2 linked regions of the Labrenzia sp. VG12 genome follow. Each later gene encodes a partner of the first gene's protein in a complex. Links are inferred from orthologs where the notes say so. Each region holds a gene or a part of one and is shown in the gene's direction. Other genes may lie near its edges.

The links.
Region 2: the proteins of mfd (region 1) and uvrA are in contact, whole or in part, in a crystal structure (PDB 4DFC), measured with the Escherichia coli proteins. The link is inferred for Labrenzia sp. VG12 from one-to-one orthologs.

What each region holds. Positions count from the first base shown.
Region 1 is NZ_CP022529.1:1,369,160-1,373,516, reverse strand. What follows is about bases 13-4,059. They hold mfd (transcription-repair coupling factor), read left to right. Parts: upstream 13-373; coding sequence 374-3,859; downstream 3,860-4,059. Other genes in these bases: CHH27_RS06270 (succinate dehydrogenase assembly factor 2), read left to right, coding at 38-355. Outside these bases: CHH27_RS06260 (Imm1 family immunity protein), read left to right, coding at 4,179-4,357. UniProt on the Escherichia coli protein: Couples transcription and DNA repair by recognizing RNA polymerase (RNAP) stalled at DNA lesions. Mediates ATP-dependent release of RNAP and its truncated transcript from the DNA, and recruitment of nucleotide excision repair machinery to the damaged site.
Region 2 is NZ_CP022529.1:1,178,753-1,182,545, reverse strand. What follows is about bases 229-3,711. They hold uvrA (excinuclease ABC subunit UvrA), read left to right. Parts: upstream 229-580; coding sequence 581-3,511; downstream 3,512-3,711. Other genes in these bases: CHH27_RS27555 (hypothetical protein), read right to left, coding at 229-318. In the rest of the region: CHH27_RS05385 (single-stranded DNA-binding protein), read right to left, coding at 1-8; more of CHH27_RS27555, read right to left, coding at 31-228; CHH27_RS05375 (DUF1127 domain-containing protein), read left to right, coding at 3,752-3,793. UniProt on the Escherichia coli protein: The UvrABC repair system catalyzes the recognition and processing of DNA lesions. UvrA is an ATPase and a DNA-binding protein. A damage recognition complex composed of 2 UvrA and 2 UvrB subunits scans DNA for abnormalities.

The sequences.
Region 1 (4,357 bases):
GGTCTCGCCCGCGCCTGCAATTGCAAATAGGCCCTCCATGTCCGACAAGCCCGGTTCCCAAGACAGTGCCCCTGAGGGTGAACGTGACACGCGACGCAAGAAGATCCTGTTCCGCTGCTGGCACCGTGGCATGAAGGAAATGGATCTGCTGCTCGGCGGTTTCGCCGACGCCGAAATCGACGGGCTGGGCGAAGAAGAGCTGCAGGAACTGGAACATCTTTTGACGGCGCATGACCAGGATCTCTACGCCTGGATGACCGGGCGCAAGCCATTGCCGCAGGAATGGGACGGACCGCTCTACCGCCGCATCATTGCCTATCACGAAGCTGCCGGGCCAGCCGGGTTCACACGATAATATTCAAGGACTGAAGCTGTGTTTGACAGGCTGCTGAAAGACCGCGCCAACGTCACGCTTGCCGGCGTGCCGGACGGGGCTGAAAGCTTTGCGCTGGCGCGTTTGCTGCGCGAGAGCAACGAGGATGGCCTGTCGCTTGTGTTTATCGCCCGTGACGCGACCCGCATGGCGATGATCACGGAAGCGCTCGGTTTTTTCGATCCAACCGTTGATGTGCTTCAGCTTCCGGCCTGGGACTGTCTGCCCTATGACCGGGTGTCTCCCAATACGGCCATCAGTGCGCGGCGGCTGCTGGCGCTCGGGCAGCTTGCGCGCGGGATCAAACCCGGCCGCAAGACCGTGTTGCTGACAACCCTGAACGCCGTCCTTCAGCGCATGCCTGAACGGTCCTTCATGGCTGACCAGACGTTTTCCATGGCGCCGGGCAACCAAGTGGACATGGAAGCGATATCCGGCTGGATGGAGCGCAACGGGTTTTCTCGAACCCCGACCGTGCGCGAGACCGGTGAATATGCTGTGCGCGGCGGCATCGTCGACCTGTTTGCGCCCGGATCGGAGGAACCGGTCCGGCTCGATTTCTTTGGTGACACGCTGGAATCGATCCGCTCGTTCAATGCCGAGACGCAGCGCACGTCAAAGCAGCTCAAGCGCCTCGACCTGGTACCGATGAGCGAAGTGGTCTTGTCGGAGGAGGCCATTTCGCGCTTCCGCCGCTCCTACCTGGCCAGTTTTGGTGCCGCCAGCCGCGAAGACGTGCTTTATCAGTCGATCAGCGACGGTCGCCGCTATGCGGGGATGGAACACTGGCTGCCCCTGTTTCACGAACGGCTTGAAACACTTTTCGACTATATCGGCGAGACACCGGTGGTGCTGGATGCGAGCGCCGCGGACGCGGTGCGTGAACGTTCCGAGCAGGTTCAGGAGTATTACCAGGCCCGTCAGGAAGCGCGCGAAATGGGCACGGGCGCCGGAAACGTCCCTTACATGCCGGTCGAGCCGGCAAGCCTCTATCTCTCCGAAGGCGAATGGACGGCGGCTGTCGCGGACCGGGCAACTGCTGCGCTCGACTCGTTTACGCCGCCACCGGGCAGCGGCAAGACCGTCATTGAACTGGAAGGCCGGCAGGGGCGCAGCTTTGCCGCTGAGCGGGCCGCTGGTGATGTCAATATCTTCGATGCCCTGACGACCCATGTCCGGGAGTTGCAGAAGAACGGCAAGCGCACGGTAATCGCCTGCTGGTCGGAAGGCTCCCGCGACCGGCTTGGGCAGATCCTGGGTGATCATGGCCTTGGCGCGGTACAGGAAGTCGAAACCCTTGCCCAGATCGCAGATCTGCCTGCCAAAACCACGGCCCTGTGCATTCTCGGCATCGAACACGGGTTCGAACTGAAGGACATCGCCTTTATCGGCGAGCAGGACATCCTGGGGGACCGGCTGGTGCGCAAGTCGCGCCGCAAGGCCAAGGGCGCCAATGTCATCACCGAGGCGACCGGCCTGTCGGAAGGCGATCTGGTTGTCCATGTCGAACACGGTATCGGCCGGTTCATCGGCCTGAAGACCATCGAGGCAGTCGGCGCCCCGCATGATTGTCTGGAGTTGCAATATGCGGGCGGTGACAAGCTCTACCTGCCGGTCGAGAATATCGAGCTTTTGTCGCGCTATGGTTCGGAAGACCAGGAAGCCCAGCTCGACAAGCTGGGCGGCGGCGCCTGGCAGGCGCGCAAGGCCAAACTCAAGAAACGCATCCTTGAGATTGCCGACGGCTTGATCAAGACGGCGGCGGAACGGGCGCTCAAGACGGCGCCAGTGGTGGAGACCCCGGAAGGGGTCTACGATGAATTCGCGACCCGTTTTCCGTACGAGGAAACCGAGGACCAGCTCACCGCCATCGATGCGGTCTTCGACGATCTGGCTGCCGGCCGCCCGATGGACCGGCTGGTCTGCGGCGATGTCGGCTTCGGCAAGACGGAAGTGGCGCTTCGAGCGGCGTTCATTGCCGCGATGTCCGGCCGCCAGGTTGCCGTGGTGGTGCCGACGACCCTGCTGGCACGCCAGCATTTCCGGACCTTCTCCGAGCGATTCCATGGCCTGCCGATCAATGTGGCCCATGCTTCCCGGCTGGTGCCGGCCCGGCAACTGACCCAGACCAAGAAGGGCATTGCCGATGGTTCGGTCGACATTGTTGTCGGCACGCATGCGCTGCTCGGCAAATCCATCGAGTTCCGGGATCTCGGCCTGCTGATCATCGACGAAGAGCAGCATTTCGGTGTCAAGCACAAGGAACGGCTGAAGGAACTGAAGTCGGACGTCCATGTGCTGACCCTGTCGGCGACCCCGATCCCGCGGACCTTGCAGCTCGCCCTGACGGGTGTCCGCGAGCTGTCGCTGATCGCGACACCGCCGGTGGACCGTCTGGCTGTGCGCACGTTTGTCTCTCCGTTTGATCCGCTGGTGGTGCGCGAAGCCTTGCTGCGCGAACATTATCGCGGTGGGCAGAGTTTTTATGTCTGTCCGCGTCTCTCCGATCTCGCCGAGCGGCGGGAATTCCTGGAAGAACAGGTACCGGAGCTGAAGGTGGCGGTTGCCCACGGCCAGATGCCGCCAGGCGAGCTGGAAGACGTGATGAACGCCTTTTATGAAGGCAAGTACAACGTTCTCCTGTCGACCACGATTGTCGAATCGGGGCTCGATATTCCGACAGCCAACACGCTGATCGTGCACCGGGCCGACATGTTCGGCCTGGCGCAGCTCTACCAGCTGCGCGGCCGTGTCGGACGCTCCAAGACGCGGGCCTATGCGCTCTTCACGGTGCCGGCCAACAAAACCCTGACGGCAACAGCCGAACGGCGCCTGAAGGTGCTGCAGTCGCTGGAAACACTCGGGGCCGGTTTCCAGCTGGCCAGCCACGATCTCGACATTCGCGGGGCAGGGAACCTGCTTGGCGAAGAGCAGTCCGGCCATATCAAGGAAGTCGGTTTCGAACTCTACCAGCAGATGCTGGAAGAGGCCGTCGCCCAGTTGAAGGACGGTGGTGCGGATTTCGGCGACGAACAATGGTCACCGCAGATCAATATCGGCACGCCTGTTCTGATCCCGGAAGACTATGTCGGCGATCTGCAGCTGCGCCTGCAGCTCTACCGGCGCCTGGGCGATGTCACCGAAGCGGAAGAAATCGATGCTTTTGGCGCGGAACTGATCGACCGTTTCGGCCCGCTGCCGGACGAGGTCCAGCATCTTCTGAAGATCGTCTATATCAAGGGCCTCTGCCGCAAGGCCAATGTCGAAAAAGTCGATGCCGGACCAAAAGGCATTGTCATTGCCTTCCGCAACTCCGAATTCGCCAACCCGGCTGGTCTTGTCTCCTACATTGCCGAACAGGGCGTGCTCGCCAAGATCCGCCCGGACCAGAAGATCGTTCTAACGCGGGACTGGGAAAAAACGGATTCGCGGCTGAAGGGAACGGCAACGGTGCTGACCAAGCTGGCTCGGCTGGCGGCGGCTTAGGGGCAGGGGCTTTCAACGAATAAGCGAGTGCTGGGCAATTCAACTTGCTCAATTCAACGCGAAAACTGCCTGTTCCGATCCACGAGTTTGAATCTCGTGAGAACAGAAGAGAGATTGGGTGGAGGAAATCGCTCCGGATGTATCGCGCGTTGAAGACCTGTTTTTAAGTTCTTTTTTGGGGCGAAAGCAATTTCGTTCATCAGTTGGACGTTTTTCTCAAAACGTTCCTTTACATATGTTTCCATCTTGATGCCGGGCCGAACTTGTAAAAGTCCGTTTGTGTTGGGACAAACTGAGACGAGATGCAAAAGCAGAAAGCATGAGTACAAGAATCTATCTCATTGAAGACTTTTTTGGAGCGCAAACCTTCAGGCAGCAAGACCCTGTCACGTTGAGAAGAAACGCAGACGGCATAAACTCAATTTACATTTCTGCAAAAGACTGCCTCTACCCGATGATCCACGTACTTGTTAACGGCGACAAAGCAGTCATTCACTA
Region 2 (3,793 bases), 190 kb from region 1 along the record:
CCCGCCATTCTGCACTCCTGTTGTTCTCTTTCAGCGCTGCCGAACCGCCTCTGCAATCCGGCCGTTCATTATCTTGTTTCCTTGCGCTGCCAGCCTTGCTGCTAGAAACCAGAACCCTAGCGGCCCGCCAACCGCCTCGCCTTCATTTTCCGGCACCTTCACCCATTTTCCACAAGGCAGCACCGGTCGAAGGACTGACAATCCTTGCCGAGGCAACAGTTTCGGCAGCAGCACCACCACCCCTGATTGCACCTCGTTACAGTTTGCCCCGCTTTTGTTCCCCTGCGTCAATTTTTTTGTCAGGACGACAAGGCTCACCGCGTCACGCTTCGGCACCGCTGCAGCGGAGATCTTCCTGACGCAACCTGGGCTATGTACTTGTTTTGTTCTTATCACTTCTGTACAACCGATTCAATTGGTCGATGCAGGGAAAGCCGGAATTTGCTGCCACTCGACCACGCCCTGCTGGAAGCGCAGCGCGAAACTGCTATATCGGTGCAAACGGACGGTTTGGTGACCTCACATCCAGGCGTCCGCGACGTTGTTGACGGCGTCACGCAGAAGATCAGGAAGAATGGCAATGACGACATCCAAAGGCGCAAAGCCGGATGACAGCTGGAAAAACGACCCCACCAAGATGCTCAGCATTCGTGGCGCAAGGGAACATAACCTGAAGGGGGTCGATCTCGATCTGCCGCGCAACAAGCTCATCGTGATGACCGGTCTGTCCGGGTCGGGCAAGTCTTCCCTGGCTTTCGACACGATCTATGCCGAAGGCCAACGCCGGTATGTGGAAAGCCTGTCGGCCTATGCCCGGCAGTTTCTGGAAATGATGCAGAAACCGGATGTCGACCAGATCGATGGCCTGTCTCCGGCCATTTCGATCGAGCAGAAGACAACGTCCCGGAACCCGCGGTCCACCGTCGGCACCGTGACCGAAATCTATGACTATATGCGCCTGTTGTTCGCGCGCGTCGGCATTCCCTATTCACCCGCCACGGGACTGCCGATCGTAAGCCAGACAGTCAGCCAGATGGTCGATCGTGTGCTTGCCCTGGACGAAGGTGCAAGACTTTATCTGCTGGCCCCAATGGTCCGCGGCCGCAAGGGCGAATACCGCAAAGAGCTGGCCGAACTCATGAAGAAGGGCTTTCAGCGGGTCAAGATCGACGGCACCTTCTATGAGATTGCCGATGCCCCTGCCCTCGACAAGAAGTTCAAGCACGACATCGATGTGGTCGTGGACCGGCTTGTCGTGCGCGATGATATCGCCGGCCGGCTTGCAGATTCCCTCGAAACGGCGCTGAAGCTCGCCGACGGCATCGCCATCGCCGAATTTGCCGACAAGACCGACGAGAACGGCGACCCGGAGCGGCTTATCTTCTCTGAGAAGTTTGCCTGCCCGGTGTCCGGTTTCACCATTGCGGAAATCGAACCGCGCCTCTTTTCGTTCAACAACCCTTTCGGCGCCTGCCCAACCTGTGACGGCCTGGGCACGACCCTTGCGTTCGAGGAAGACCTGGTCGTTCCGGATCATTCCCTGTCGCTGCGCGAAGGGGCCGTGCTGCCCTGGGCCAAGACCGGTTCCACCTCCCCTTATTATGCCCAGACCCTGGAGGCCTTGTGCAGTCACTTTGACGTCTCCATGGCAACGCCCTGGAAGGACCTTCCCGCAGAGGTTCAGGACGCGATCTTGCACGGCACGGGCAAGACCGCGATCGAGTTTGTTTATGACGACGGCGTCCGCTCCTACCGGACTGAGAAGACCTTTGAAGGTGTCATCGGCAATATTGAACGGCGCTGGCGCGAAACGGAATCGACCTGGGTGCGGGAAGAACTGGCCCGCTTCCAGTCGGACCACGCCTGCCCGGCCTGCAACGGCTTCCGCCTGAAACCGGAAGCACTGGCCGTGAAAATCGCCGGCAAGCACATCGGAGAAGTGACCGAATACTCCATCCGCCAGGCCAGCGACTGGTTTGAAACGCTGCCGGGCCAGCTCAATGAAAAACAGACCGAGATTGCCGGCCGCATCCTGAAGGAAATCCGCGAACGCCTGAAGTTTCTCAATGATGTCGGACTGGAATACCTGACCCTGTCACGGGCCTCCGGCACGCTGTCCGGCGGTGAAAGCCAGCGCATTCGTCTGGCCTCCCAGATCGGATCCGGGCTCACCGGTGTGCTTTACGTTCTCGACGAACCGTCCATTGGCCTGCATCAGCGCGACAATGCCCGGCTTCTGGAAACGCTGAAGCACCTGCGCGACCTCGGCAACACCGTGATTGTCGTGGAACATGACGAAGATGCCGTCCTGACGGCCGATTATGTGGTGGATGTCGGTCCGGGCGCCGGTGTTCATGGCGGCGAAGTCGTTGCCAAGGGCACACCGGCGGAAGTCATGGCAAACCCGGCGTCCCTCACAGGGCAATATCTGTCCGGTGCAATGATGATTTCGCGCGCGGATGAGCGCAGGAAAATCAACAAGAAGCGCCAGATTTCCGTGCGCGGCGCGCGCGGCAACAATCTGAAGGACCTTGATGTCGACGTGCCGCTGAGCACCTTCACCTGCGTCACGGGCGTTTCTGGCGGGGGCAAGTCCACCTTCCTGGTCGACACGCTCTACAAGGCCGCGGCACGGCGTCTCAACGGCGCTCGCGACAATCCGGCTCCGCATGACCGCATCGAGGGCCTGGAAGTGCTCGACAAGGTGATCGACATTGACCAGTCGCCCATCGGGCGGACACCGCGTTCGAACCCGGCCACATATACCGGGGCGTTCACGCCGATCCGCGAATGGTTCGCCGGCATGCCGGAAGCCAAGGCGCGCGGCTATCAGCCGGGCCGGTTCTCCTTCAACGTCAAGGGGGGCCGCTGCGAAGCCTGTCAGGGCGACGGTGTCATCAAGATCGAAATGCACTTCTTGCCGGACGTCTATGTCACCTGCGACGTCTGCAAGGGCAAACGCTACAATCGCGAGACGCTGGAAGTTGAGTTCAAGGGCAAGTCGATCGCCGATGTCCTCGACATGACCGTGGAGGAAGCCGCCGAGTTTTTCTCAGCCGTTCCTTCCGTGCGTGACAAGATGGAAACCCTTGCCCGGGTAGGTCTTGGCTATATCAAGGTCGGTCAGCAGGCGACAACGCTTTCCGGTGGTGAGGCGCAGCGGGTCAAGCTCGCCAAGGAACTCTCCAAGCGGTCCACGGGCCGGACGCTCTATATCCTGGATGAACCGACCACTGGGCTTCACTTCCACGACGTTGCCAAACTGCTGGACGTGCTGCACGAGCTGGTCGACCAGGGCAACACCGTTCTTGTGATCGAGCACAATCTGGAAGTGATCAAGACGGCGGACTGGATCATCGATCTCGGCCCGGAAGGCGGCGATGGCGGCGGCACCGTTGTCGCGGCCGGGCGGCCGGAGGACGTTGCTGAAGTCCAGGCGAGTTATACCGGTCAGTTCCTGCAGGAACTGCTGCAGCGCCGGCCTCAGCGCGCTCCGGATGCGGCCGAATAAACACCCGACCTGAAGTGCCCCAACGGCAGAACCAGTTTGCAGCGCACACTGGCTCTGCCTTTTGTTTTCATGACACTTTTTCGAATCACCTGCGCAAAGCATCTTCAATTTTTGCTGCATTGCACCACATGCATATCAGACTTGCAGATATGGCACTTCTTTAAATTCGGGCGGTGAAATATATAGGGATCAACAACGGCGCGGAACGCAGCTGCGTTTCGGTAAATAAGGAAAAACAAAATGTTCGACACAGTGCGCCAACGCTACAACAACTGGGTAAGC